4 regions of the Hydrogenophaga taeniospiralis genome follow, and region 3 is predicted to be linked to each of the others. Evidence: predicted binding sites of a transcription regulator. Region 3 holds the regulator's gene; each other region holds the start of a gene.
The links. The regulator FNR, encoded in region 3, switches genes on or off when oxygen is low (the NO sensors DNR and NnrR bind a similar motif). The targets are predictions, from matches to a motif close to TTGATNNNNATCAA.
Positions count from the first base shown of each region.

Region 1: a site for FNR is predicted at 4,272-4,285, ahead of cobA (uroporphyrinogen-III C-methyltransferase). Genes of this name have one in related genera too.
Region 2: a site for FNR is predicted at 1,665-1,678, ahead of KIH07_RS09970 (DUF3149 domain-containing protein). Genes of this name have one in related genera too.
Region 4: a site for FNR is predicted at 3,556-3,569, ahead of KIH07_RS24780 (DUF2249 domain-containing protein). Genes of this name have one in related genera too.

Region 1 covers NZ_JAHBAG010000001.1:4,462,560-4,469,755, forward strand. Annotated here, with positions in the region: gene KIH07_RS21345 (Lrp/AsnC family transcriptional regulator) at 1-265, opposite strand, end outside; gene KIH07_RS21350 (cytochrome D1 domain-containing protein) at 335-1,609, opposite strand; gene KIH07_RS21355 (c-type cytochrome) at 1,606-1,950, opposite strand; gene KIH07_RS21360 (c-type cytochrome) at 1,961-2,275, opposite strand; gene KIH07_RS21365 (cytochrome D1 domain-containing protein) at 2,412-4,097, opposite strand; gene cobA (uroporphyrinogen-III C-methyltransferase) at 4,346-5,194, shown strand; gene KIH07_RS21375 (nitrate regulatory protein) at 5,292-6,563, shown strand; gene KIH07_RS21380 (CmpA/NrtA family ABC transporter substrate-binding protein) at 6,939-7,196, shown strand, end outside.
Region 2 covers NZ_JAHBAG010000001.1:2,078,275-2,085,470, forward strand. Annotated here, with positions in the region: gene tatC (twin-arginine translocase subunit TatC) at 1-328, shown strand, start outside; gene KIH07_RS09965 (Do family serine endopeptidase) at 388-1,545, opposite strand; gene KIH07_RS09970 (DUF3149 domain-containing protein) at 1,739-1,879, shown strand; gene KIH07_RS09975 (Nif3-like dinuclear metal center hexameric protein) at 2,040-2,846, shown strand; gene pdxA (4-hydroxythreonine-4-phosphate dehydrogenase PdxA) at 2,855-3,931, shown strand; gene mscL (large conductance mechanosensitive channel protein MscL) at 3,995-4,423, opposite strand; gene petA (ubiquinol-cytochrome c reductase iron-sulfur subunit) at 4,682-5,290, shown strand; gene KIH07_RS09995 (cytochrome b) at 5,340-6,740, shown strand; gene KIH07_RS10000 (cytochrome c1) at 6,773-7,196, shown strand, end outside.
Region 3 covers NZ_JAHBAG010000001.1:3,937,232-3,944,427, reverse strand. Annotated here, with positions in the region: gene ccoO (cytochrome-c oxidase, cbb3-type subunit II) at 1-491, shown strand, start outside; gene KIH07_RS18950 (cbb3-type cytochrome oxidase subunit 3) at 508-645, shown strand; gene ccoP (cytochrome-c oxidase, cbb3-type subunit III) at 672-1,580, shown strand; gene ccoG (cytochrome c oxidase accessory protein CcoG) at 1,651-3,117, shown strand; gene KIH07_RS18935 (nitrogen fixation protein FixH) at 3,160-3,456, shown strand; gene KIH07_RS18930 (hypothetical protein) at 3,534-3,827, shown strand; gene fnr (fumarate/nitrate reduction transcriptional regulator Fnr) at 3,927-4,646, opposite strand; gene hemN (oxygen-independent coproporphyrinogen III oxidase) at 4,826-6,205, shown strand; gene KIH07_RS18915 (sulfite exporter TauE/SafE family protein) at 6,278-6,937, shown strand; partial or broken gene KIH07_RS18910 (IS3 family transposase) at 7,111-7,196, shown strand, end outside.
Region 4 covers NZ_JAHBAG010000001.1:5,163,121-5,170,316, forward strand. Annotated here, with positions in the region: gene KIH07_RS24760 (LysR family transcriptional regulator) at 1-721, shown strand, start outside; gene KIH07_RS24765 (plasmid replication/partition related protein) at 796-1,632, shown strand; gene KIH07_RS24770 (hypothetical protein) at 1,642-2,769, opposite strand; gene KIH07_RS24775 (metal-sulfur cluster assembly factor) at 2,769-3,101, opposite strand; gene KIH07_RS24780 (DUF2249 domain-containing protein) at 3,138-3,389, opposite strand; gene KIH07_RS24785 (ArsR/SmtB family transcription factor) at 3,712-4,383, shown strand; gene KIH07_RS24790 (DsrE/DsrF/TusD sulfur relay family protein) at 4,406-4,756, shown strand; gene KIH07_RS24795 (MFS transporter) at 4,775-5,956, shown strand; gene KIH07_RS24800 (sterol desaturase family protein) at 5,953-6,825, shown strand; gene KIH07_RS24805 (rhodanese-like domain-containing protein) at 6,942-7,196, shown strand, end outside.

The DNA of each region.
Region 1 (7,196 bases), 530 kb from region 3:
CCGGGTGGGCCGACACGGTGGCCGCGACCTCGTGCAACCGGTCGTGGGGCACCGCCATCGCCGCCAGCAGGGCCGCGCCGCCGGCTCCGGGCGCGAACACGCCGCCGATGCGGCTGATGGCGCCCGCGCACTGCAAGCGCTCGCAGGCCGCGAGCACGTCCGCCTCGCGCAGGTCCAGCGCCTGGGCCATGTGCGCAAACGGATCGCGCACCAGCGGGAAGCCGTGTTGCCAGGGGTTGAGCAGAGCGAGGTCACCCGCGTTCACTGGACTACCCTCCGTGCTGCGCACTGCGGGGCTGAGCGCCTTCGGAACGGCCGGGCGGCGCTCATGGATCTAGAACCCCACCCGCGCGGCGCGCGCGGTGAAGAAGATGCCGCTGGGCGCGGGCACGTCGAGCCGGGCGCGGGTGGCGAAGCTCTGTGTGTCGATGACGCTCACGCGGTTGTCGTCGCGGCTGCTGATCCACACCGCTTCACCGCGCGGTGTGAACTCCATGTGCAGCACCGCCTTGCCGGGCTCCAGCGTCCGCACGATCTGCTGGCTCTGGGTGTCGATGACCTGAACGCGGTGGTAGTCGGGCACGGCGAAATTCACCCACACCTGGCGCCCGTCGGGCCGCGCCATCACGAACACCGGTTGACCGGCCACGGGTATGCGGCCCACCTCGGCCCAGGTCTCGGTGTCCACCACCAGCACCTCGTGGCGACCGATGGCGGGCAGGTAGGCGCGGCGCCCGGCCACGGCCCAGCCGCGCAGGTGCGGCATCTTGTAGACCGGCAGCGGCTCCTGGCCCTTGCCGTAGCCGCCGAGGATGCGCCGGACCTTGGGCTGACAAGGAAACGCCGGGCCGCCCCAAGTTTCCTTGCCCCCCTCGGGGGGCGGGCTGGGCGCAGCCCTGACCTGGGGGCAATCTTCTGCCCACAGGTCCAACTGGGCCAGCCCGTCTTCGCCGAACAGGCCGGCGATGTAGTGGCGGCCGTTGGGCGTGACCAGCGCGTCGTAGGGCTGGCGGCCGATGTTGTCGAACTTCAGTGTCTTGGGATGGCGCGGGTCCGAACAGTCGGTGACCCAGATCGCGTGGGCGTCGAACAGGCTGTAGGCGAAACGGCGGCCGGGCAGATCGACCAGCCCCACGACCCGCGACAGCTTGCCCGGTTCGTACTCGGCCGGGATGTGTGCCAGCAGCTCCAGCGTGCGCGCGTCGAACACCTTCACGCCACCGGGCGTGTAGTTCTGTGCCGCCACCAGCGTGCCGTCGGCGCTGATCGCGCCCCCGATGGAATTGCCCGCCTGCATGACGCGGCGGGTGATGCGCCGCTCCAGCAGGTGGACCTGCGTGAGGCCGCCGTCACGCCCGAACACATAGGCGAACAGGCCGTCGCGCGAGAACACCACCGAGGCGTGCGACAGGTCGCCCAGGCCGGGCACCTCGCCGATCAGCGCCTGCGCCGTGGTGTCCACCAGGTAGAGCGTGCCGTTGGCGCGGCCGATGACCACGCCGAGGTCGCCGGTGCCACGCAAGACGGGCGTGGCGCAACCCGCCAGACCGCCGAGCGCTGCGAAAGAAGACAGGGTGGCCGCAGCGGCCAACCATTCACGGCGCTTCATGGTGTTGTCACCGCTTCTTCAGGAAAGCCCTGGAGCAGGCGTTGTGCGATCCAGCGCGCCTCGGGCTCGCTGAGCATCGCCCGCCAGGGCGGCATGGGGGTACCCGGCCGGCCGTGAAAGATCACGGCCGCCAGGCTGTCCAGAGGAACATCGGCCAAGGCCTCGCGCGTCAGCGCCGGTCCCAGACCACCGGTCAGGCGCATGCCGTGGCACGAGCCGCAGTCCTGCCGCACCATGCGCACCAGCTCGCGCGAACGCGATGCATCGGGTGTGGTCTGTGCCAGGGCCAGCACAGGCCCCAGCAGCAGTGCGGACAGGACAACGGCGAAGCGCACGGTCATGCCTTCCGCATCAGGACTTCAGGATCACCGCGATGGCGTCCTTCAGGTCGCCATCGCCGATCTTGTCCGCCCCGTTGGGCGACATGGGAATCGGACCAAACACCCCCGAGCCGCCCTTGCGGACCTTCTCGAACAGCTTGGCCGCCACGTCCTGCCCCTTGTACTTGGCCGCAATGTCCTTGAACGCAGGACCGACCAGCTTCTTGTCCTTGGCATGGCAGGCCATGCAGCCGGACTTGGTCAGAGCCGCCTCGCCGTCAGCAAAAGCAGCGCCGGACGTCAGCGCGAACGCCGCAATCACAGCAGCAGAAAGAAGAGATTTCATGGAATTCTCCAGATGAAAGAGGAAACAACCCAACAACGAAGTGACTTCACCCAGGGGCCCCGTGGAACCGGCTTTGCCGGGCCACCAGGGCCTTCCCCCCTCCGGGGGGAAGCCGCGTCAGCGGCGCAGGGGGGAGTCAATACACGTCGTGCTGGGTGTTATGCACGTTGAAGTGCCCCGTCGGCGTGATCAGGCGCGGGTCCTTGATCACGGCCTTGAGCTTGAGCGTCTTGTCGTCGACGATGACCAGCGCGCTCTCCTTGTTCTTGGCGCTCCACACCGAGAACCACACCTCGTCGCCCGCCTTGTTGAACTCGGGTTGCACGACGCGCTTGGCGCCGTCGTCCTTGATGCCCGCCCACTCGGCGATCGGCAGCACGACAAAACCCTTCTCCAGGTTGTTGATGTCGTACACCGCGACCGATTGCGAGAGCTTCGGATCGGGGTTCAGCGGCGTGTCCGAATACAGGTGCTGGCTCTTCGGGTGGCTCTTGATGAACAGCGCACCGCCGCCCTGGCCGGCGAGCGTCTGCACCACCTTCCAGGCGTTCTTCGGGTGCTTGACCGGGTCGGTGCCGATGAGCGAGATGGTCTCGTCGCCCAGGTGGCCGGTGGACCACACGGGGCCGAACTTCGGGTGCACGAAGTTCGCACCACGGCCGGGGTGCGGGATCTTGCCCACGTCGATCAGCTGGGTGAGCTTGCCTTCTTTCAGGTCGACCGCCGCGATCTTGTTGCTGTTGTTGGCCGCCACCATGAAGTAGCGCTTGGTGGAGTCCAGGCCGCCGTCGTGCAGGAAGCGCGCGGTGCCGATGGTGGTGACCTTGAGCGCGTCGATGTTCGAGTAATCCACCAGCAGGGTCTGCCCGGTTTCCTTCACGTTCACGACGAACTCGGGCTTGTAATGGCTGCCGACGATGGAGGCCACGCGCGGTTCGGGGTGGTATTCCTGTTTGTCGACCGTCATGCCACGGGTGGCCACGATCTTCAGCGGCTCCAGCGTGTCGCCGTTCATGATCACGAACTGGGGCGGCCAGTACGAACCGGCGATGGCGTACTTGTCTTCAAAGCCCTTGTACTTGCTGGTTTCCACCGAGCGCGCTTCCAGGCCGGTGCGGATCTCGGCCACGTTGTCGGGCAGCTCCATCCACAGGTCGATCATGTTGATCTTGGCGTCGCGCCCGATCACGAACAAATAGCGGCCCGAGGCCGACAGGCGCGAGATGTGCACCGCGTAGCCGGTCTTGACGATGTTGATGATCTTCTTGGTGTCGCCGTCGATCAGCGCCACTTCACCCGTGTCCCGCAGCGTGGTGCTGAAGATGTTGGTGATGTTGAAGTTGTTCATCTTCTTGGTCGGCCGCTTCTCCGGCGGCACGATCACCTTCCAGGTCGCCTTCATCTGCTCCATGCCGAACTCGGGCGGGGTTGGCGGCTCGTGCTGGATGTAGCGCGCCATCATGTCCACCTCTTTTTCGCTCATCTCGCCGCTGGTCTGCCAGTTCGGCATGCCGGCGGGCGAGCCGTAGGCGATGAAGACCTTGAGGTAGTCGGTGCCCTTGCCCACCGTGATGTCGGGCGTGAGCGGCTTGCCGGTGGCGCCCTTGCGCAGCACGCCGTGGCAGCCCGCGCAGCGCTCGAAATACACCTTGCGCGCCACATCGAACTCGGCCTGCGTCATCGGCGGCGCCTTGGGGTTCACGCTCTGCACCATGGGCTCGGCGCCCATGGGCGAGCTGCCCGCCTGGTAGTTGGCCTCGGGCTGGCTGACGCCCTTTTTGTCCTGCGCGTGCAGGGCGCCGGCAACCAGCATGGCCGCCATCGCGAGCGAGCTCAGGATGATCTTGGTGGGTTTCATGGGTTTTTTCTCTCCGTCTCGGATCAGCTGTGGATGTGGCCCTCTGCCCTCCAGGGGTGTCAGACCCGCTCGCCTGGCTGCTGTCCATCGCCGGTCAACGAGCTGCATGCATCGTCGGACGGTGTGCGCGCCTTGTCCTTGAACTGGTTCAAGGACTCAGGGTTTACCCCCAAGAACAATGGGTGGCACACACAGAACAAGGAGAGAACCCCATGAGCGTGATGGAACACGGCCACTGGCTGGCCCCGGGCTGGCCCGGGGACGGCGCCGCCGACAACGACCGCCCCCCCGGCCCGGTGACGCTGGTGGGCGCCGGCCCCGGCGACCCCGAGCTGCTCACCCTGAAAGCGGTGAAGGCCCTGCAGGCCGCGAAGCTGGTGCTGTACGACCACCTGGTCAGCCCGGCCGTGCTGGACTTCCTGCCGCCCGACGCCGACCGCGTGTACGTGGGCAAGGAGTCGTCGCACCACACCCTGCCCCAGGCCTCGATCATCGAACTCATGCTGCGGCTCGCGCGCAGCGGGCGCGCGGTGCTGCGCCTCAAGGGCGGCGACGGCTACATCTTCGGCCGCGGTGGCGAAGAGGCCCAGGCGCTGGCCGCGGCCGGCATCCCCTTCACCGTGGTGCCCGGCCTCACCGCCGCGCAGGGCGCCGCCGCCTCGGTGGGCATACCGCTCACCCACCGCGACCACGCCTGCGCGCTCGTGCTGGCCACCGGCCACACCCGCGACGCGCGCGGCCTCGACATGGACTGGCCCATGCTCGCCCGTCCCCGCCAGACCGTGGTGCTTTATATGGGCGTCCACAACCTGCCCGAGATCTGCCGCCAGCTGATCGCCCACGGGCTGCCGGCGCACACCCCGGCCGCGCTGGTGGAAAAAGCCACCCTGCCCGAGGAGCGCTGCATCACCGGCACCCTGGCCAACCTGCCCCAGCTCGCGCTGACCCATGGCGTGAAGCCGCCGGCCCTCATCGTGGTGGGTGGCGTGGTGGGCCTGCGCGCCCAGCTCGCGCCCCAACCCGCCCGCCAGCAGGCGCCCCTGGCCACGGCCTTGGGCTGACAAACCTGGCGCCCGCACCGGGGCGCGAACGGTCCGCACCGCGGTGGGGCACGAATATTGCTGCACCCCGCTTTGCATGACCCCCACCGCCCTGCCCCTGAAATCGGGCCTCAATTTCCTCATCGCCGCCAAGCGCTGCGAGATCGACGCCCTGCGCCAGCTCTCGCTCACCAGCGCGCTGGTGAACGTGACCGGCCGGCTGATCCACGGCCTGCAGCGCGAGCGTGGGCTGTCCAACCTGTTTCTGGGCTCGCAGGGCACCCGCTTCGCCGAGCCGCGCCAGCAGCAGATCGCCGACTGTGAGGCCACCGAAGCCGAGCTGCGCCGCTGCTTCGACAGCCTGGACACCCAGGCCGCGCACCTGGGCCACGGCGCGCGCCTGTTCAGCCGCATCGCCTACGCGCTGCAGGGGCTGGACGCCCTGCCCGCCCTGCGCGAGCGCATCGACACCCAGGCCTGGACGGCGCGCGAATCCACCGAAGCCCTGGTGCGCCTGATCGCCGCCCTGCTGGCGGTGGTGTTCGAAGCCGCCGACAGCGCCAGCGACCCCGCCATCTCGCGCCAGCTGGTGGCCCTGTTCAACTTCATGCAGGGCAAGGAATTCGCCGGCCAGGAGCGCGCCACGGGCTCGGCCCTGTTCGCCAGCGGCCTGGCCAGCGGTGCCGAGCAGCAGCGCCTGCTGCACCTGATCGACTCGCAGGAGCGCTGCCTGCAGGTGTTCAAGGAATTCGCCAGCGACGAGCTGGCCACGCTCTGGGCCAGCGCCGACCGCGACACCGTGTCCGCCCGCGCCGAACTCGAGCGCATGCGCCGCGTGCTGTGCACCGCCCCCCACGGCAGCGCGCTCGACGCCAATCAGAGCCAGCCCTGGTTCGACTGCTGCAGCCTGCGCATGGACCGCATGAAAACGGTGGAAGACCGGCTCGCCGACAGCCTGCAGCGCCTGTGCGAGCACAAGACCCAGGCCGCCCTGGCCGAGTTGCTGGCCTTCCAGAGCCTGCACCCCGCCGCCACCGAGCCGGCCGACGCGCTCTCGTTCTTTCACGACCCGGTGCCCGAGCACGTGAGCGGGCCCGGCCCGGCGCAGGGCTACGGCGCGCAGCTCGACCGCTCCATCCTCGACCTGGTGCAGGACCAGGCGCGCCGCCTGCAGGCCATCAGCGACGAGCTCGACACCGTGCGCGCCAGCCTCAACGAACGCAAGCTGGTGGAGCGCGCCAAGGGTCTGCTGATGGCGCACCGCAACCTGAGCGAGACCGAAGCCCACAAGACCCTGCGCCAGATGGCCATGAACCAGAACCGCCGCCTCATCGACGTGGCCGAAGCGGTGCTGTCCATGGCCGAGGTGCTGCCCGAACGGCGGCGCTGAAACCGGTGCGCACGGCGCTGCCATGCTGCGGCGCACAAAACCCGTGCCCCCGCAGGGCCGATGCACCAAGCTGAAGCCCCCCGCACCGGGTCCCCGCCCATTCCAGCCCCGTTTCGCCGACATCCGGTGACGCCGAGAATCTCTTTTTTCCTTCAATAACAAAGATCTTTCCCTCGAACCGGGGCAGAAACCGAGACCTGGCACGGTCTCTGCTTAGTACTCAGCAACGGGATCTGCGCCAACGGCGGCGCAAACCCCGAAGTCTTCCCAGACACAGGACAACGGCGTCCATTTCCAGCCAGCGCAGCGCAGGCCAGGAAATGGGCGCCGTTTTGTTTTTGGCCACCGATTTTTTTCATCAGCAAGGAGTTGGACATGACCGCAGACACCACCACCCCGATCGCGGCCGCCAGCCCGGCCGACGCCGGCACCCCGGCCCAGGCCTCGCGCCGCGACTTCATCAAGAAGGGTGCGGCCACCGCCACCTTCTTCTCCACCCTGGGCCACAGCGGCGTCTGGGCCGCCGGCTCCGACGCGCCGGAAAAGACCGAGGTCAAGATCGGCTTCATCCCCCTGACCGACTGCGCCAGCGTGGTGATGGCGGCCGAACTCGGCCTGGACAAGAAATACGGC
Region 2 (7,196 bases), 1.9 Mb from region 3:
TGTGGCCGCGACCCCCGACATTGCGTCGTATGTCGAAGCCATTCTTTCGCTTTACCTGGCGTTCGGTCTGGCGTTCCAGGTGCCTATCGTGGTGGTGCTGCTGGTCAAGATGAACATGGTCTCGGTGAAGCAGCTCAAGGAATTCCGGGGCTATTTCATCGTCGTGGCGTTCATCATCGCGGCTGTGGTCACGCCGCCCGATGTGATCTCTCAACTCGCCTTGGCCGGCCCCATGTGCCTGCTGTATGAGGTGGGCATCTGGGGGGCGCAATGGTTCATCAAGAGCACAGCGGCCCCTGAGCAGACGGCCGAGGACGCCGCCAAATAAGGCGAGCCCGCCGCGCACAAGGCTCGGCGGGTCCTATCCAATCGCGGCGCACGTGAATTTCAGCGCTGTTCCTGCACGGTGGGTTGTTGCGTTCGCTTGCCTGGTATGACGTCGATCCGGGTCTTGCCATCCTTGCGCACCACATCCAGTGTCGCGGCCTGCCCCGGTGTCAGGGCGGCCACGGCGGACAACAGCTGTGCCACGTTCCCCACGCTGCGTCCGGCCACGCTGGTGATCACGTCTCCCGGGCGGATGCCGGCCTTGGCGGCCGGACCGTTTTGCAGCACGCCGGTGATGATGACGCCAACGCCCGACTCGATGCCAAAGCTTTCGGCCAATTCGGCGGTGAGGTCCTGGGGTTCCACGCCGATCCAGCCGCGAGTGACCTGACCGTCCTTCACGATGGCGTCCAGCACGCTGCGCGCGGTGGAGGTGGGGATCGCGAAGCCGATGCCCATGGACCCCCCCGAGCGCGAGTAGATGGCGGTGTTGATCCCCATCAGATGCCCATTCACGTCCACCAGCGCCCCACCCGAATTGCCGGGGTTGATGGCCGCATCGGTCTGGATGAAGTTCTCGAAGGTGTTGATGCCCAACTGGGTGCGTCCCAGGGCGCTGACGATGCCGCTGGTCACCGTCTGGCCCACCCCGAAGGGGTTGCCGATGGCCAACACCTGGTCGCCGATGGACAGCGCGTCCGAGTCGCCCAGCGTGATGACGGGCAGGTCCTTCAGGTCGACCTTGAGAATGGCCAGGTCGGTTTCGGGGTCGGTGCCAATGACCTGTGCGGCGCTCTTGCGACCGTCGTTGAGAATCACCTCGATTTCATCGGCTTCTTCGATCACATGGTTGTTGGTGAGGATGTAGCCAGCGGGGCTGACGATCACCCCCGAGCCCAGCCCCGCCTGGGGCTGTGATGGATTCTGGTCACCAAAGAAAAAGCGGAACCATGGATCGGCGGCTTGCGGGTTGTTCTCAGGCGCCTTGCTGGTGTTGATGCTGACCACCGCGGGCGACGCGGCGCGCGCGGCCGCTCTGAAGCCGTTCGCTGCGATGTTCTCGTTGGCCGTGGCCGGGGTGGCGGACTCCAGCACCGGGACCACCGACGTGGTGAGCGCGCGCCGATCCAGCCAGTCGGGTTTGAGCGTGGCGATCACGAAAAATGCGGCCAGCAGCACGGTCACGGATTGGGCAAAAACCAGCCAGAGTCGTTTCATGTCAGATAGAGGTTGAGGGTTCTTGAGTGCTCGGGATGCCGGGCTCACAGCGGAAGATTCCTCGTCATTGTCCCGCATATGCCTCCCATATACCTCCGGATCTGCGGAGTTCAAGTGAATTGACGCAGGTCAATGCACCGGTGATGCCGCCGCAGTGCAATGGGCGCTCCTCAATGAAGAAATGGAGCAAGCGATGAAAGCCTTGGTGGACCTGTTTTCAACCGACTATGGTTTGTTCAGCATTGCAGGCATCGTCTTCATGATTGGCATGGTGATCTGGTTCTACCGGTTTTTCATGCGCAAGATGGACGAAGGCGAGCGCGCCCAACACTGAGGGTGCGACGACCCCATAGTCCGGTGGACAACCACCACCGGCTGTGTGGGGGGAGGCTGGGGGCGGCCCAAGGGGGCGGGTGTCAAAATGGGGTTCTGTGCCAGAGCCACGTCGGGCCTATGGGTTCGATGCCATTTGCCTCCAAAGGCTGTTTTTCCCCATGAGTTTTTCCGCACCCAAAGACCCTCAGAGCCCGCTGCCACCGCCCGCCGTCACGCGGGAAATGTTGCTGGGTGCGCTGGACGCACTGCTGCAACCAGCGCTGTACCGCGATTACGGCCCCAACGGGCTGCAGGTGGAAGGGCGTGGCCACATCCGCAAGTTGGTCACTGGTGTGACCGCCAGTCGGGCGCTGATCGACGCGGCCGTGAGTTCGGGGGCCGATGCCATCCTGGTGCACCACGGGCTGTTCTGGCGTGGGCAAGATGGCCGGGTGACAGGCTGGATGAAGCAACGTCTATCGCGCCTGCTGGCGAATGACATCAACCTGTATGCCTATCACCTGCCGCTGGACGGCCATGCGGCGTTGGGCAACAACGCGCAGCTGGCGCGGCAGCTGGGCATTGACTTGTATGAGGGGGAGCGTGGCCGTTTCGGTGAACAGTCGCTGGGCTTCATCGGGCGGTGGTCCGCACCCTCTGCGGGCGCCTTGGCGGCCCATGTCGGGCGCGTGCTGGGGCGGTCCGTGACGTTGGTGGCCGAGCCTGATCGCCCCATCGAACATGTGGCTTTGTGCACGGGTGGCGCACAAGGCTATTTCGAAAGCGCCATTGCGGCGGGTGCTGATGTGTTCATCACCGGCGAAATATCCGAACCCCAGGCGCACTACGCTCGCGAATGCGGCGTGGCTTACCTGGCCTGTGGACACCACGCGTCCGAACGTTACGGCGTACCCACGGTCGGTGCCCATGTGGCGGCCCAGCTGGGACTGGCGCATGAATTCATCGACATTGACAACCCTGCCTGAACGGTTCCATGAGCACGTTTCCCACATCGGCCGACTTGGTCGGCGCGCCAACCACTGTCGAATCACCGGTGATTCTGACCATGGGCGACCCGGCGGGCATCGGTCCGGAAATCGTCGTCAAAGCATTTCACGAGCGTCCCGAGTTGCTGCGGCAGGTCGTGGTGGCGGGTGACGTTGCGACGCTCAGGCGCGCAGCTCGTCTGGTGCAGGCGGATTCGGAGTCGGTTGCCGGGCGGTTGATGGTGGCGCAACTCGCCGTGGTGTCTGACTTTGGCCAGCTGCCACCGGGTTGCATGGCGGTGGTGCAGGCATGTGATCTGCCGCTGCCGGTGCCGCTGGGATGCATCAGCGCAGCCGCTGGGCGGGCGGCGGCAGATTGCATTCTTTATGGCGCTCAAGCCGCGCTGGATGGCCGAGCCCGCGCCTTGGTGACCGCGCCGATTCACAAGGAGGCGCTGGCCGCGGCCGGTGTGACACATCCTGGGCATACCGAGATGCTGCAGGCCTTGGCGGCTGAGCACCTGGGGCTGGGTGTGACGGAGCTTCCCGTTCGCATGATGTTGAGTTGCCCGGGCCTGCGCACGGTGCTGGTCAGCATCCATGTGTCGCTGCGGCAGGCGCTGCAGGCCGTGACACTGGATCAGGTGTTGCAAACGCTTCGGATCACCCATCGTCATTTCAACGCGGTGGGCTGGCCCCATCCACGGATCGCCGTCGCGGGGTTGAACCCGCATGCCGGCGAGGGCGGTTTGTTTGGCCTTGAAGAAATCGAGGTGATCGAGCCGGCGGTGCGCCAGGCGCGGGAAGAGGGCATCGATGCGAGTGGCCCACATGCGCCCGACACGGTCTTCATGCGCGCACGCCAGGGCGCATTCGATGTGGTGCTGGCGATGTACCACGACCAGGGTCTGATTCCCGTCAAGCTGCTGGGGCTGGAGCATGGTGTGAACACCACGCTGGGGCTGCCTTTCGTGCGCACCAGCCCCGATCACGGCACCGCGTTCGACCTGGCCGGCACGGGCCGAGCCAGCGCCGCGAGTCTGCTGGCCGCTGTCGACGCGGCGCTGTCGGCCACGCGGCGCTGAATCTGCGCTCAACGGCGCCCCCGATTCGCAAAAGTGGATGCGGCCGTTCGGACGGCGGCCGAGCTACTTTTTCAGGCTGTCGCGGATTTCACGCAGCAGCAACACATCTTCGGGCGGTGCTGCGGGGGCCGCCGGTGCGGGCGCTTCGGTCTTCTTCAGGCGATTGATCTGTTTGACCATCATGAAGATGATGAACGCCAGGATGAGGAAGTTGAGCGCAACGCTGATAAAGCTGCCATAGGCCAGCGTAGGGATGCCGGCGGCTTTCATGGCGGCCAGCGTCGGTGCCGTGCCCTCGGGAACCTTGCCGAGAGCCAGGTACAGGTTGGAGAAATCGAGGCTGCCGAAGATCGATCCGACGATGGGCATGATCACATCATCGACCAGCGATCCCACGATCTTGCCGAAGGCGCCACCGATGATCACACCGACCGCCAGGTCGATCACATTGCCCTTGACGGCAAACTCCTTGAACTCTTGCATCATGCCCATGGGGGTCCTCCGGATCGTATTGGGTTGGTTGTCATGAAGTCGGCTTGAGCGCAAAGGCCTGTATTGCCGGTGCCAACAGCGATTCTCACGCACGCGACCGGAGTATTTTGGTTGGCTGACGAAAGTCAAATGCGCGCGCGGCATGGCTTGTGACAATGTCTGGTGGGCCGCCTCGGCAAGCCAAAGTGGGGGCCATGAGCTCCAGTACAATGCCGGGTTGTCCCTAGTATCCCCCTCGAAACTGATTGAAAGATCCCCATGAGTGAAGCAACCGTCGATGCGACCGTCGATAGCAGCCGCCGAACCTGGCTGATCACATCCTGCGCCATGGGTGGCGTGGGTGCAGCCGCGGTCGCCGTTCCCTTCGTGAGCAGTTTTCAGCCGTCCGAGCGGGCCAAAGCGGCCGGCGCCGCGATCGAGGTGGATATCTCCACTCTGCAGCCTGGTGAAAAGCGGGTGGTCGAGTGGCGCGGCAAGCCGGTGTGGATCATGCGGCGTACCCCCGAGCAACTGGCGGCACTGGAAAAGCAGGAAGATCAATTGGCTGATCCGAACTCGGATCGCAAGACCTACCCCACGCCTGAGTACGCGAAAAACCGCCATCGCTCCATCAAACCCGAAGTGCTGGTTGCCGTGGGCATCTGCACCCACCTGGGCTGTTCCCCTGGTGACAAGTTCACCCCCGGTCCCCAGCCTTCTCTGCCGGATAACTGGCAGGGCGGTTTCCTTTGTGCCTGCCACGGTTCCACGTTCGATGTGGCCGGGCGTGTTTTCAAGAACAAGCCAGCGCCGGACAACCTCGAAGTTCCCCCGCACTACTACCTGTCCGACACCACCCTGTTGGTCGGCGAAGAGAAAAAAGCCTGACCCGCTGCACCGCACAGTGCACGCAGTCTACTGACCACAGAGGCATTCCATGGCTGAATTCAAAGAAATCTCCCCCGACGCACCCCTGGGCCAAAAGGCACTGAATTGGGTTGACAACCGGTTCCCGCTCTCCAAGCTCTTCAATGAGCACATGGCCGAGTACTACGCGCCGAAAAACTTCAACTGGTGGTACATCTTCGGTTCGCTGGCGCTGCTGGTGCTGGTGATCCAGATCGTGACGGGCATCTTCCTTGTGATGCACTACAAGCCCGACGCGACCACGGCGTTCGCTTCGGTCGAGTACATCATGCGCGATGTGCCGTGGGGCTGGCTGATCCGCTACATGCACTCCACCGGGGCTTCGGCCTTTTTTGTGGTGGTGTACCTCCACATGTACCGTGGCCTGATCTACGGCTCGTATCGCAAGCCGCGCGAACTGGTTTGGGTCTTCGGTTGTGCCATCTTCCTGGTATTGATGGCGGAGGCTTTCATGGGCTATCTGCTGCCGTGGGGTCAGATGTCGTACTGGGGCGCCCAGGTGATCGTCAACCTGTTCTCGGCCATTCCCTTCGTTGGCCCCGATCTGGCGTTGTTGATCCGTGGCGATTTCGTGGTGGGCGACGCCACCCTCAACCGCTTCTTCAGCTTCCACGTGATTGCCGTGCCGTTGGTCTTGCTGGGTCTCGTGGTGGCTCACATCATTGCGCTGCACGAAGTGGGCTCCAACAACCCTGATGGTGTTGAGATCAAGGCCACCAAGGATGACAAGGGCATTCCGTTGGACGGCATTCCGTTCCATCCGTACTACAGCGTGCACGACATCTTCGGCGTGTCGCTGTTCCTGATGGTGTTTTCCGCCATCGTGTTCTTTGCTCCCGAGTTTGGTGGCTACTTCTTGGAGTACAACAACTTCATTCCGGCCGACCCGCTGGTCACGCCGCTGCACATCGCGCCAGTCTGGTACTTCACGCCGTTCTACTCCATGCTGCGTGCCATCACCAGCGAGATGATGTACGCCCTGATCGCCTGCGTGTTGCTGGGTGCTCTGCTGGGCGTGGTCAAGGCCCGGCTCAACATGGTCATGAAGGGCGCGGTTGTGGGGAGTGCGGTGGTGCTGGTGGCCCTGATGCTGGCCATCGATGCCAAGTTCTGGGGTGTGGTCGCCATGGGTGGCGCCGTCGTGATTCTGTTTTTCCTGCCCTGGCTGGACAACAGCCCTGTCAAGTCGATTCGCTACCGTCCAAGCTGGAACAAGTGGCTCTACCTGGTGTTCGTGATCAACTTCCTGATCCTGGGCTACCTGGGCGTGCAGCCGCCGTCGCCCGTCGGCGAACGTGTCTCGCAAGTGGGCACGCTGTTCTATTTCGGCTTTTTCCTGCTGATGCCCTGGTGGAGCCGCCTGGGCGAATTCAAGCCGGTACCCAGCCGTGTCACCTTCCACCCCCATTGAGCCCATACGAGCCATTCCGGAGAGTCAAGCAAATGAAAAAAATCCTTATGGGCTTTGCGCTGGCCCTGGGCCTGTCGGGTTCGGTCCTGGCCGCTGGCGGTGGGTTCCCGCTGGACAAGGCGCCCAATCGCACCAACGACATGGCCGCTCTTCAAAACGGCGCCAAGCTGTTTGTCAACTACTGCCTGAGCTGCCATTCGGCGGCCTTCATGCGCTACAACCGCCTGCGTGACATCGGTTTGAACGACAAGCAGATCGCGGAAAACCTGACTTTTGCCACCGACAAGATCGGTGACACCATGAAGTCGGCGATCGATCCGCGTCAGGCGAAAGCCTGGTTTGGCGCCAATCCTCCCGATCTGACGGTGATCGCCCGTTCGCGCTCCAGCCACGCCGGGACCGGCGCCGATTACATCTACACGCTGCTGCGCACTTATTACCGCGATGAATCCAAGC
Region 3 (7,196 bases):
TGCGTTATGGCCCTTACTCGGTGGCTGGCGAATTTGTTTACGACCGTCCGTTCCAGTGGGGTTCCAAGCGCACGGGTCCTGATCTGCACCGTGTGGGTGGCCGCTACAGCGATGAATGGCATCGCACCCACCTGACCAACCCACGCGATGTGGTGCCTGAATCGAACATGCCCGCGTACGCATTCCTTGGCGAGAAAGCGGTGAATGCGGACGTCATGCCCAAGCGCATGGAAGTGCTGCGTACGCTCGGCGCGCCTTACACCGACGAAGAGATCGCACAGTCGGTCGAAGCTGTGAAGGGTAAGACCCAGATGGAAGCCGTGATCGCCTATCTGCAGGTGCTGGGCACCGCTCGCAGCGCCAGCCGCCCGGCTGCCGAGGCGGCTCCGGCACCCGCTGCTGCTGATGTGACTCCGGCGGCCGAGGCTGCAGCGCCTACCGCTCCGGCTGTTGAGCCAGCGCCCGCCGCGGCGACTGGTACCAAGCAATAACCGCGGAAGGCCCACCATGGACATCAACGATCTGCGCAGCATCGTCACGGTGGTCAGTTTGCTGACCTTCGTGGGCATCGTGGTATGGGCCTGGTCCAAACGCAACCAGGCCAGCTTTGACGAGGCAGCCCAACTGCCCTTCACTGACGACTAAACCGCGGCACCAACAAGAGAAACATCATGAGCGACTTTACAAGTGATTTCTGGCACCTCTACGTGGGCGGGTTGACACTGGTCAGCATCATCGCCTGCCTGATCCTGCTTTGGATCAGTGGCACCACGAAGGCGAACACCCATGCCGACAACACCACCGGTCACGTCTGGGACGGCGATCTGGCGGAAATGAACAACCCGCTGCCCAGGTGGTGGGTCTATCTGTTCATCATCACGGTGCTCTTCGCGCTGGCCTACGGCGCGCTGTATCCCATGTTTGGCAAGTTCCAGGGTGTACTGGGCTGGAGTTCGCAGGGGCAGCACACCTCCGAGGTTGCAAAGGTGGAGGCGGCCATCGCCCCGATATACGCCAAATTCAACGGCATGACCCCGGAGCAGATCGCTGGCGATGCGCAAGCCATGGCCATTGGTGAGCGTCTGTTCATGAACTACTGTGCCCAGTGCCATGGTTCTGATGCCCGTGGAGCCAAGGGCTTTCCCAACCTGACCGACGGTGACTGGCTGGGCGGTGGTGACCATGCGATCATCAAAAAGACGATTGCTCAGGGCCGTATCGGTGTCATGCCCCCGATGGCTGCTGCCGTGGGCAGTGCTGAAGACGTGCGCAACGTGGCGAACTACGTGCTGAGCCTGTCTGGCAGTCCGCACGACTCCGTGCGAGCCTCCCAGGGCAAAGAAAAGTTCGCTGCCTGTGCGGCCTGCCACGGCATGGATGGCAAAGGGATGGCGGCGGTGGGTGCTGCCAACCTGACCGATGGTACGTGGCTGCATGGCTGGGGTGAAGAAGCCATCATCCGCGCTGTGAACAATGGATTCACCAACCAGATGCCCGGGCAGTCGGCCTTGCTGAACGAAGCGCAGATCAACGTGCTCGCGTCCTACGTCTGGGGCATGTCGAACAAGCCCGCCAATTAAGGCAACCGAGGAGGCTGTGTGGTCGCTTTGACCGCGCAGCCTTTTTTCTTTCACCAACCACGGGTTCCTCGTGACTTCCGCCACGCCAGACGTCAGCAGCAGCAAACCGATCATTCCCATCACCCCGGAACCATCGCAAGGAGATGCTGCCGGCGACGAGGTGATGGTTTCTCTGTACGCTTCTCGCCAGAAAATTTACCCGCGCTCGGTCGCTGGTCTGTTTTCCAAATGGCGGTGGATTGCGGTCTGGATCACGCAGATCGTGTTTTACGGCTTGCCCTGGCTGGAGTGGAATGCGCGTCAAGCGGTGCTCTTCGATCTCGAAGCGCGCCGCTTTTACATTTTCGGCCTGGTGCTCTACCCGCAGGACTTCATCTACCTCACGGGGCTGTTGGTCATTTCGGCGCTGGCACTGTTCCTGTTCACGGCCGTGGCAGGGCGCCTGTGGTGCGGCTACGCCTGTCCACAGACGGTCTACACAGAGATATTCCTGTGGATCGAGAAAAAGGTCGAAGGTGACCGGTCCGCGCGCATGCGGCTCGACCAGTCGCCCCTGTCGGCCGCCAAGTTCAGCAAGAAGTGGATCAAGCATGCGCTCTGGATCTTGTTTGCCCTTTGGACCGGCTTCACGTTCGTGGGCTACTTCACGCCGATTCGTGAGCTGACCTCGCTGTCCCTGGCGGCGTCCCTCGGCCCTTGGCAAACCTTCTGGATCTTCTTCTACGGGTTTGCCACCTATGGCAATGCCGGCTTCATGCGCGAACAGGTCTGCAAGTACATGTGCCCCTATGCGCGCTTCCAGAGCGCGATGTTCGACAAGGACACGATGATCGTCACTTACGACGAGAAACGTGGTGAGCCGCGTGGACCGCGTTCCAAGAAGGCGGACCCGAAAGCCCTGGGCCTGGGTGCGTGTGTGGATTGCACCTTGTGTGTGCAGGTCTGTCCCACCGGGATCGACATTCGAAAAGGTCTGCAATACGAGTGCATCGGTTGCGGGGCTTGCATCGATGTCTGCGATGAGGTGATGGACAAGGTGGGCTATCCACGTGGCCTTATCAAATACTCCACGCAAAATGGCATGGCGCAAGGGTGGAGCACCCAGCAGATGATCCGCCGCGCGATGCGCCCAAGGGTCTTGGTGTATTCCGGCATTCTGCTGACCATCACCCTCGCCGTGATGATCAGCCTCTTCTTGCGCACCCCCCTCAAGGTCGACGTCATTCGTGATCGCGGCGTGCTGGCTCGCATGGTGGAGCAGGGGCGCATCGAAAACGTGTTCAGGCTGCAGGTCATGAATGCGACCGAAAGCACGCAGCGCTACGTGATCAGCGTGTCGGGGTTGCAGGGCATCACCATCGCGTCGGAAGCCGAGATTGAAGTGTTGCCCACGGAAGTCCGGTCTGCGGTGCTGCGGGTGCAGGTGCCACCCGATACGGCACCCAGCGGGTCCCACCCGATCCACTTCGAGATCCGGTCCACAGGGGATGAGGCATCCCAGGTAACCGAAAAAGCAGCCTTTCTTATCCCGCGCTGAAATGCGGACGTCGCCCATCCACCGACCACTCTGGAGTCTTCAATGAATACCGCAACCCTCAAAAATCCGGACCCTAAGCCTTCTGTCTCCTGGTGGCGCGTTCCACACATGTGGCTGGTGGTGGGGGGACCATTGCTGGTGGTGGTCGCGAGCATCATCACCGCAGTCATTGCGGTGAAGGGCGCCGATCCTGTGCTCGACAAGGAAGACTACGAGCGCAATCTCCAGGCCGCGCGGTCGCTGCAAGGGCAGGCCCGCATTGACGCGCTGATCCAGCTGCAGCCCGCCCACCAGGCGCGCAATCATGCGGCCTCGCCGGTGGTTCCAACCGACGAATAGGTGTGTGATGATTAGATCTTCGTGAGGCGCATCACGACAACTCCCGAGTCAGCGACGGAACCCAAGGAGACAAAACAATGTGGGCTCAGCGATGGATGTGGATTGCATGGCCGGCTTTTCTGGTGGCCGCCGTACTGGAGATGATCGTGTTTGCCATGGTCGATCCCAGTGATCTGCACTGGTTCGGGCAACCACTCGAGATGTCCAGACAGGCTGTCTACACAATGGCCTTCTTTGTTTTCTGGGTGGTGACCATGGTGTCGAGCTCACTCACGGCGCTTTTGTCCATGTCCCCGTTCGAGGTCAACCGTTGCCCCGTTCCGCTGGAGGAGCGACCTCGCGACTGCGCCAAGAACGGTTCGTGTTCCTGAAGCAGTTTGTTGCTCAAAAATCAAGCCCCGCCCGAGCAGTCTCGGCGGGGCTTGATTTTTGGGGTGTGTCGGATGCGGGCCAGAAGCCGCTGCCTGAGTTCAGCGACAGGACTGTGGGTTGACGATCTGTTTGAGCGCGTCGGTGTTCTTGATGTGAACGTAGCGTTGCTTGACCTCGATCGTGCCTTCCTCGACGAACTTCGAGAACGTGCGGCTCACCGTCTCAAGCTTCATGCCGAGGTAGCTCCCGATTTCTTCCCGGGTCATGCGAAGAATCAGCTCCGACTGCGAGAAGCCTCGGGCATGCAGGCGCTGTACCAGATTGAGCAGGAAGGCGGCCAGCCGCTCTTCCGCCCTCATGCTGCCCAACAACAACATGACGCTGTGATCGCGCACGATCTCACGGCTCATGATCTTGTGCACATGGTGCTGCAGGGTTGTGAACTCTCTCGACAGCTGCTCGACATCGTCAAACGGCATGACGCAGACCTCGGCGTCCTCCAGCGCAATCGCATCGCAGGAATGGTGGTCACTGACGATGCCGTCCAGACCAATGATTTCGCCTGTCATCTGGAAGCCCGTGACCTGGTCCCGGCCGTCAGCCGTGGTCACACAGGTCTTGAAGAAACCTGAACGAACCGCATACAACGAGGTGAATTTGTCACCGGTGTTGAACAGCGCCGCTCCGCGCTTGATCCTGCGTCGCGAAGAAATCACGCTGTCGAGCTTGTCCATCTCTTCGGAATTCAATCCCATGGGTAAGCACAACTCGCGCAGGTTGCAGCTTGAACAGGCGACTTTGATGCTATGAACGTCCATATTTTTCCCGGAATTGCAGCCCGAGCTTACCCCATGGTTCCGCAGCCTGTCGAGCGAGCATCGGTTTCCAGAGACGGGAACTCAGGGTCAACCCGAGTATGACGGGTGGGCTTGATCAAGATCAAGGGGCTAGCCCTGTGCATGATGCACAGTAAAGCTGAAGAACTGGAGAATTGTTTGTGAGTCATGCCATTTCCAACGAATTGCTCAAGCGATTCGACGTCCCCGGACCGCGTTACACCTCTTATCCGACCGCTGATCGTTTCGTTGAGGCCTTCACCGAGCAGGACTATGTCCAGGCGCTGGAGCAACGCCGGGCCGGGTCGATGGCGTTGCCCCTGTCTCTCTACGTGCACATCCCGTTCTGCGAGTCGGTTTGTTATTACTGCGCCTGCAACAAGGTCATCACCAAGCACCATGAGCGCGCCGCCGAGTATCTGCGCTACCTGTCGCGTGAAGTCGATCTTCAGGTCCAGCATTTCGGTCAGGGGCACAGTGTTTCGCAGTTGCACCTGGGGGGCGGCACACCCACTTTCCTCTCGGACGCCGAACTCGAAGACCTCATGGCCATGATCCGGCGAAACTTCACACTGGTGCCAGGCGGCGAATACTCGATCGAGGTCGATCCCCGAACCGTCACCGACCAGCGCCTGCAGACCCTGGCCAGACTGGGTTTCAACCGCCTGAGCTTTGGCGTGCAGGACTTTGACCCCGCTGTGCAAAAGGCGGTCCACCGCGTACAGCCGGCCGAGCAGGTGTTCGCGCTGGTGGACACGGCGCGCAAGATCGGGTTTGAGTCGGTCAATGTCGATCTGATTTACGGCCTGCCTCTGCAGACGCCCGAGTCGTTCTCCCGCACGCTGGCGCAAGTCAATGCCCTGCGCCCGGATCGCATTGCGCTCTACGCCTATGCGCATCTGCCCTCGCGTTTCAAGCCTCAGCGACGCATCATCTCTGCGGAGCTTCCCAGCGGCGGTGACAAGCTGTCCATGCTGTCGGCCTCGCTCGATGCGCTGATGGGCGCTGGATACGTTTATGTTGGCATGGATCACTTTGCCTTGCCGACCGATGCGCTGGCCGTGGCCAAGCGGCAGGGGCGCTTGCACCGAAACTTCCAGGGTTACAGCACCCAGCCAGACTGTGACCTGATCGCGCTGGGTGTTTCGGCCATCGGTCGCATTGGTGCCACCTACAGCCAAAACGCCAAGACGCTGGAGGAGTATTACGACGCGCTCGATCAGGGGCGACTGCCGATCGTGCGTGGGTTGGCCTTGACCCGCGATGATCTGCTGCGCCGGTCGGTGATCATGTCCATCATGTGCCAGGGACAGCTCCAATACGAATCGATCGAACTTGGACACCTGATCGATTTCAAGACCTATTTCGCACGCGAACTGGAGGCGCTGGCCGGGTTGGCCGAACATGGGCTGGTCACCATCGACGACAGTGGTGTGCAGGTGACGGCCACGGGCTGGTTCTTGGTGCGGGCCATTGCCATGGTGTTCGACAAGAACCTGCAGGTGGACCAGGACCGGGCACGTTTCTCCAAGATCATCTGATCGCTTGTTTGACTCGAAGCCCGAAGCACCCTGGGCTGCCGACTGCGCTACAGTGCCCTCATGCAGACTTCAATGGCGATCACGGCCCTTTTCATGGGCCTGGCCGGCGGGCCCCACTGCGTCGCCATGTGTGGCGCGGCCTGCGCAGGCATCGGTCGTGCCGCTGGTGAGCGGAGCACGCGCGCCTTGTGGACGTTCCAGCTCAGTCGCATGGTCGGCTATGCCTTGTTCGGTGCCTTTGCCGCCGGCTCGGTGCAAGGGCTGGCATGGTTGGGCACGAATACCACCGCCATACGTCCGGTCTGGACCATGTTTCATGTCGGGGCGTTGGTGCTGGGGGCCGTGCTGATCTGGCAGGCGCGCCAGCCGGCATGGATCGAAAATCTGGGGCAAACCGTCTGGCGCAAAGCCAGGCCCGTACTGACCACATTGGGGCAGCGTGCTCCGGTGGTGCTGGGCGTTGCCTGGGCACTCATGCCTTGTGGCCTGTTGTATTCGGCGCTGTTGGTGGCGTCGCTCTCGGCCAATGCGCTGGAGGGCGCGGCCATCATGGCGCTGTTCTCCCTTGGAACCTCTGTCTCGCTGACCGCTGCACCGTGGTTGCTGCTGCGTCTGCGTGGTGGCCGCTCGGGCGCATGGGGAATCCGTTTGGCTGGATTGGCGCTGGCGGCCACGTCTGGCTGGGCGCTGTGGATGGGCATCACGCATCCGACAGGGCTGTGGTGCGCTTGACTTTGTTTCAGGTCGCTTAAGTTCATCGTTCTGGAAGCGTTGCCAACACCGGGCCGAGTCGGGCGCGATGGCAAACGCAATTTTCTGTGATGTAGTCAGTGGTTCCCCCGTGAACGGCACGGCAATGGCCATCATTGCTGATGGGGCATGACGTAAATACACCCGCCCGCGAGGCCGTCGAATCGATGGCCGCCCATATTGGCTGCGTGTCGCGGACTTGCTCGAATGGGGCAAGCGCGGAGAGATCGATGCCGGCCTG
Region 4 (7,196 bases), 1.2 Mb from region 3:
CACACCCTATGCCCTGCACCTGGCCGAGCCGGTGGTGTACGCGCTCAACGCGCTGCAGACCGCCCTGTCGCGGCGCGATTCGTTCGACCCGCTGACCAGCCAGCGCACCTTCAACCTGGCCATGACCGACATCGGCGAGATGTACTTCATGCCGCCGCTGATGGACGCCCTGTCGCGCCTGGCGCCGCAGGTGCGGGTCCATACCCACCGGCCGAACGCCGACCAGCTGCGGGAAGACATGGCCTCGGGGTCGGTGGACCTCGCACTGGGCCTGATGCCCCATCTGCAGGCCGGTTTTTTCCAGCGCCGGCTGTTCCGGCAACGCTATGTGTGCATGTTCCGCCAGGGCCACCCCACGGCCCGCTCGCCCATGAGCCTGGCGCAGTTCTGCAAGCTGGAGCACGTGGGCGTGGTGGCGCCGAACACCGGCCACGGCGAGGTGGACGGCCTGCTGGCGCGCGCCGGCATCGAGCGGCGCATGCGCCTGGTGGTGCCGCACTTCATCGCCGTGGGCCACATCCTGCAGAGCACCGACCTGATCGCGACGCTGCCTGAGCGCTTCGCGCAGCGCTGCCAGGAGCCGTTCAAGCTGGTGATCTCCCCACACCCGGTGAAACTGCCCGAGATCGCCATCAACCTGTTCTGGCACGCCAAGTACAACCGCGACCCGGACAGCGTGTGGCTGCGCCAGCTGATCGTCGAACTGTTCGCCGACCCCTGACGCCGGCGCGGGGCCCTGCGTTGGCCGCCCATCTACAATTCGCGCCCCCAAGCCACGCCCCGAACCCCGACCCCATGAACATCACCGTCAACCCGGACCTCAAAGCCTATATCGACCCCCTGACCCCGGAGGAACACGAGGCGCTGGAGCGCAGCCTGCTGGCCGAGGGCTGCCGCGATGCGCTGGTGCTCTGGGGCGACGTGCTGGTGGACGGGCACAACCGCTACGGCATCTGCCAGAAACACGGCCTGCCCTTCCAGACGGTGCAGAACCCGCGCTTCCAGTCCATGGAGGATGTGCACCTGTGGATGATCGACCAGCACCTGGGCCGGCGCAGCGTGTCGGACTTCCAGCGCGGCGTGCTGGCGCTGCGCAAGCGCGAGATCATCGCCGAGCGGCGCTCGCGGGCGCTGGCCGCGCCGGCGGCGGACGCGCTGCCGGATCAACCCGAGCCGGCCACGCCGTCGGGCAGCCCGGCCGCCACCGCGCCCGCGCTGGAGCCCAAGCCGCTGCACAGCCGCGAAGACATCGCCAAGGCGGCGCGGCTCAGCAGCAGCCAGGTGGTGATGATCGAAAAGATCCAGAAGCAGGCCGAGCCCGAGCTGGTCGCGGCCCTGAAGTCCGGCACCATCTCGCTCAACGCGGCGGCGGCTGTGGCGAGCCTGCCGGCCGAAGAACAGAAGGCCGCCGCGCTGGCCGGCAAGGACGAACTCAAGCTGGCGGCCAAGCGGGTGCGCGAATCGCGGCGCAAGCCGCAGGACGCGGACGCCGACACCCCACTGCAAGAGGCACAGCCCACCGACGAACTGACGGCCTTGCGCCAACAGGTGGCGCAGCTGCAGGCCGAGAACACCGCCCTGCGCCAGCAGGTGCAGGCCCTGCGCGGCCAGCTGGAAGAAGCGTCGGCGTAGGCCCCGCGCCTACGGCGCCAGCCCGTGTTTCAGGCGCCAGACCAGCACCGCGCCCGCCACCGTGGCGGCAAACAGGCCCATGGCCACGGCGTTGAACAAAGCGCCGCTGGCGCGCAGGCCCAGGTCCGCGAGCCCCGGCCCGAGGCGCACCAGCAGCGACAGGTGCAGGGCCGCCAGCGGCAGGTAGAACAGCCCGCCGAACTGCAGCTTGACCCGCGCGATGGCCGGCAGGATCACCGGCGCGTGCCCCATCATCATGCTGACGATGAAGCCCAGTCCCAGGGCGTGCAGCGCGGCGTCGCGCAGCGGCAGGCCCAGCGCGGCCCCAGCCCAGGCGAGGCCCGCGATGGCGAGCCAGGCATAACCGCCCAACAGGCACACGGCCATGTAGCGCGTCAGGCCGTCGGCGTGGATGGTGCGGCGGGCGATGTCGAACACCCCCAGCCAGACGGCCAGCAGGAACAGCGCCACGCCGTAGAGCACGCCCCCGGCCATGGGCGCGAACATCGACCAGCCGGCGCCCCCGACCACGGCGGCCAGCACCAGGAGCAGCGAGAACCGGGCGCCGGGGCGCGCCCGCATCAGCCGGGTCATTTCCAGCCGCTCGGCGGCGATCGTCATCACCAGAAAACCGAACCACCAGGGCAGGCTGGCCACGTCACCCGGCCGGAACAGGAACACCAGGCCGCCCGCGAGCCAGGCCAGCGCGGCGGCCAGCAGCAGCACCGTGTGGGCCGCGCGCTGGCGGCGGACGATCACCAGGTTGACGGCCACGAAGACGGCCGCGGCCACCACGATCAGGACCGCGGCCACACCACCGAACCCGAGCAGCAGGCACAGCCCGCCCAGGCCCGAGGCCAGCGGCGCCAGCCAGGCCCCCGCGGCCTTGACGGCCACGGCCCGCTCGATGCCGATGACCGTGCCCAGGAAGCCGCAGATCATCAGGGCCGCGTGCGACAGCGCGGCGCGCCCCAGCCATGCGTGGGACTGCAACAGCTCGGGCAGCTGCACGCCGGCCCGCAACAGCCCCCCGGCGATGCCGCCCAGCAGGGCCATGGCCACGAGGGCCAGCAGCAGCGGCGCCAGCCGGCCACGGCGCGGTCGCGGGCGGGCGATGCGTGAGGCGCGTTCGGCCATCAACGGTCCATGAAGCGCCGGGCGCGCTCGCTCAGGCGCTCCTCGCTCCAGGGCGGCTCCCAGACCAGCTCCACCTGGATCAGCATCTCGGGCGGCAGGTCCCGGTCCAGCTCGTTTTCGATCTCTTCGATGATCAGGTCGGTCACCGGGCAGGCGGCCGAGGTCATGGTCACCCGGGCATGCACCTTGTTGTCGGCCACGCTCACCCGGTAGATCAGGCCCAGATCCACCACGTTGATGGACACCTCCGGGTCCACGACCCGTCGCAGCGCCTTGGCGATCGGTTCGAGCAGGGCGTCCGGGCCGTCGTAGGGAAAGGGGGTGGGTGTCATGGAAGGCTCCTGCGCGCCGGGCGGCACGCCCGGTATTCAACCAACGACGCAGAAGTCGAGCACCACTTCGCCCGGTTCCCGACGCAGGTATTCCAGGGACACGGCGTCCCCGAAGGTCTGGCGGATCTGCGCCAGCAGGGGGATGGGATCGTGGTCGTTGACGAAGCGCATGGTTTCCCCCGGCTGCAGGCTTTTCAGCGCGCCGAAGATGGCGGCGTGGCGAAAGCGCTTGGCCACCCCGCGGGCGTCGAAGAGGTGAACGTTCTGGAGAGTCTGGGTGTTGCTCATGGGAACCTCGTGAAGAAGAAAGGGACGGAGTGGGACGGAAAGCACCGGTTGGCATCCCGCCGCCAGGCGCTGCGGTGATCGGCATGGGTGCCAGACAAAGCCGATCACACGCTTAAAGATGCATTTTTTATGAATCTATTTTAGACGCCACCAGAAAAAGGTTCATTTGATATGCATCAAATTCAGACCAACGGCATGTCCCGGATGTCCGCCCACCGCAGGACCACGCAGGCCCCCTGCCCGGCGCAGGCCGAGAGCGACGGCGTGACCGTTGGTCGGGTGCCTTTCGCTCAACATTCAAATAATCAATAGAATGTTTCCCATGAACCAACGCAAACTCAAAGACCTGCTGTACGAGCAGGTGGCCCGCATCGGCAAGGCCCTGGGCAGCCCCAAGCGGCTGGAGCTGCTGGAGATGCTGGCGCAGGGCGAAAAGTCGGTGGACGTGCTCGCGGCCGAGCTGTCGATCGACATCAAGCTCGCCAGCGCCCACCTGAAGGCGCTGCGCGATGCGCGCCTGGTCACCAGCCGGCGCGAGGGCAAGTTCATCCACTACCGCCTGAGCGGGCCGGACGTGGCGGGCCTGGGCGTGAAACTGCGCGAGGTGGCCGAAGAACACCTGCTGGAGCTGCGCATGGCGCTGAACCAGATGGTGGCGCAACCGGACCAGCTCGCCTCGGTGGACCGCCAGGCGCTGATGGCGCAGGCGCAGCGCGGCGAGGTGGTGGTGATCGACGTGCGGCCGCAGGACGAGTTCGATGCGGCCCACCTGCCGTATGCGCGCTCCATGCCGCTGGCCGAGATCGAAAAGCGGCTGGCCGCGCTGCCGCGCGACAAGGAGATCGTCGCCTACTGCCGCGGGCCGTTCTGCCTGCTGTCGGACGAAGCCGTGGCGCTGCTGCTCTCGCGCGGCTACCGCGCGCGCAAGGTGTCCGACGGCGTGAGCGAGTGGCAGGCCGCGGGTCTGCCACTGGTGCTGCCATCGGCCGGGTGACCCCTTTCTTCAGGAACCCTCCATGCGTTCGGTGCTTTTCATCCTCAACGACGCGCCCTATGGCAACGAGCGCGCCTACAACGGCCTGCGACTGGCCGGTGCCCTGACCGCCAAGGAAGGCGTGCAGGTGCGGGTGTTCCTCATGGCCGATGCCGTGGGCTGCGCCAAGGCGGGCCAGAAGGTGCCCGAGGGCTACTACAACCTGCAGCTCATGCTGGGCAAGGTCTTGCGCAAGGGCGAGGTGGCGCTGTGCGGCACCTGCATGGACGCGCGGGGCCTGGGCGCGGCGGAGCTGATGGAGGGCGCGCAGCGCTCCACCCTCGCGCAGCTCGCCGACTGGACCACCGAGGCCGACCAGGTCCTGGTCTTCTGAATCCCACGAAAGCCCACCATGTTTGCAGGTCGCCGCAACGTGCTTCTGCTGGCCAGCAGCCAGGCCCTGATGCTCTCGGCCATCGTGCTGTCGATGAGCCTGGCCGCCATCCTGGGCGCCCTGCTGGCGCCCGACAAAAGCCTCGCCACGCTGCCGGTGGCGGCGATGGTGGTCGGCACGGCCATCGCGTCGTTGCCCGCGGCCCTGCTGATGCGCCGCTGGGGCCGCCGCTCGGGTTTCCTGATCGGCGCCAGCCTGGGGGTGGCGGGCAGCGCATTGGCCGGGCTGGGCCTGTGGCAGGGCTCGTTTGGGCTGTTCACCCTGGGGCACCTGCTGCTGGGCAGTTACCAGGGTTTTGCCAACTACTACCGCTTCGCCTCCGCGGAGGCGGTGGACGCGGCGCACACCACCCGCGCGATTTCCTGGGTGGTGGCCGGCGGGGTGGTGGCCGCGTTTGTAGGACCGCAACTGGGGCAGTGGGGGCGCGACTGGTTCATCGCCGGGCCGTTCGTGGGCTCGTACCTGGCGCAGGCCGTGCTCAGCGTGGTGGCGCTGGGCCTGCTGACGCAGGTGCGGCTCAAACCGGTGGCGACGGCCGCCACGGGCACGGCCCGTTCCGTGCGGGAGCTCCTGTCCCAGCCTTTGCTGCTCACGTCGATCCTGGGCGCGGCGGTGGGCTACTCCGTGATGATCATGGTGATGACGGCCACGCCGCTGGCCATGCTGGGCTGCGGCCTGCCGGGGCAGAGCGTCACGCCGGTGATCCAGTGGCACGTGGTGGGCATGTTCGCGCCATCGTTCTTCACCGGCCACTTCGTCAAGCGCTTTGGCGCGCCACGCATCATGCAGACCGGCTTCGTGCTGCTGCTGGTGCATGTGGCCGTGGCGCTCTCGGGGCTGGAGTTCCTGCATTTCGTCTCGGCGCTGGTCCTGCTCGGCGTGGGCTGGAATTTCGCCTTCGTGGGCGGCACCGCCCTGCTCACGCAGACCTACCGACCGGCCGAACAGCTCAAGGTGCAGGCGATCAACGAGTTCCTGGTGTTCGGGCTCGTGGCCACCGCCAGCCTGTCCGCGGGCTGGCTGTACGACCGCGCCGGCTGGGCCGCGCTGAACCTGGCCGTGGTGCCGTTTCTGCTGCTGGCCTTGCTGGCGTCCGTCGGCACCGAGCTGAAAACCGCCCGGCTGCGGGAGGCACTGTGAGCTTTGAGCAGTTCGTCATCGGCAACGAGCCCCTCATCCGGGTGGGCTTCTTCGTCGGCGTGTTCGCCCTGGTGGCCCTGTGGGAGCTGGCGTCGCCACGCCGGGTGCTCCAGTTGCCGCGCGCGCAACGCTGGGCCAGCAACCTCGGCATCGTGCTGCTCAACACCGTGATCGTGCGCCTGCTGTTCCCCACGGCGGCGGTGGGCATGGCGGCCCTGGGCGTCGAGAGGGGCTGGGGGCTGCTGAACCATTTCGCCGTGCCGTTCTGGCTCGCGGTGCCGCTGGCCGTGGTGGCGATGGATTTCGTGATCTGGATGCAGCACGTGATGGTGCACGCCGTGCCCGCGCTGTGGCGGCTGCACCGCGTGCACCACGCCGACCTGGACTACGACCTCACCACCGGAGCGCGCTTTCACCCGCTGGAGATCGTGCTCTCCATGGGCATCAAGTTCGCCACCATCGCGCTGCTGGGTGCGCCGGTGCTGGCGGTGGTGGTCTTTGAGGTGCTGCTGAGCGCCTGCGCGCTGTTCAACCACGGCAACATCCGCCTGCCCGACGGCGTGGACCGCGCCTTGCGCTGGTTCCTCGTCACGCCCGACATGCACCGCGTGCACCACTCGGTGGAAGACGACGAGAGCAATTCCAACTTCGGTTTCAACCTGACCTGGTGGGACCGCCTGTTCGGCACCTACCGCGAGCAACCGCGCGGGGGCCAGCTCGGCATGGTCATCGGCATCCACGGCCACGCCGACCCGCACGAAGTGGCGCGCCTGCCGGGCATGCTGATGCTGCCTTTCAAGAGTCGGGGCACCGACGGTGCGATCAAGCGCCGCCCCTTCACCGAACACGACGCCGGAGCGAACCACTGAGCGTTTTTCCTGCGCGGGTGAGGGGAAACACCGGTCCGTACCACCCCGCCACTCTGAGAAAATATCAGTTAATGCTGATAAACCACTTGATTCAAAACACTTCCACTGGAAACCCCATGAAACCACAACACCTGGCGCTCGCCGCCCTCACCGCCGCCAGCCTGTGGCTGGCCCCCGCCGCCCACGCCGACAACCAGGCCATCGCCGTGGACGAGATGGCGGCGTATCTCGAATTCGTGGACTACGGCGGCGGCGTGATCTTTGCCGAGCAGATCCCCAAGGACGAATGGCCGAAGATGGTCGTCATCGACGCGCGCGACGCCGGCCAGTTCGCCAAAGGCCACATCCCCGGCGCCATCAACATGGACTGG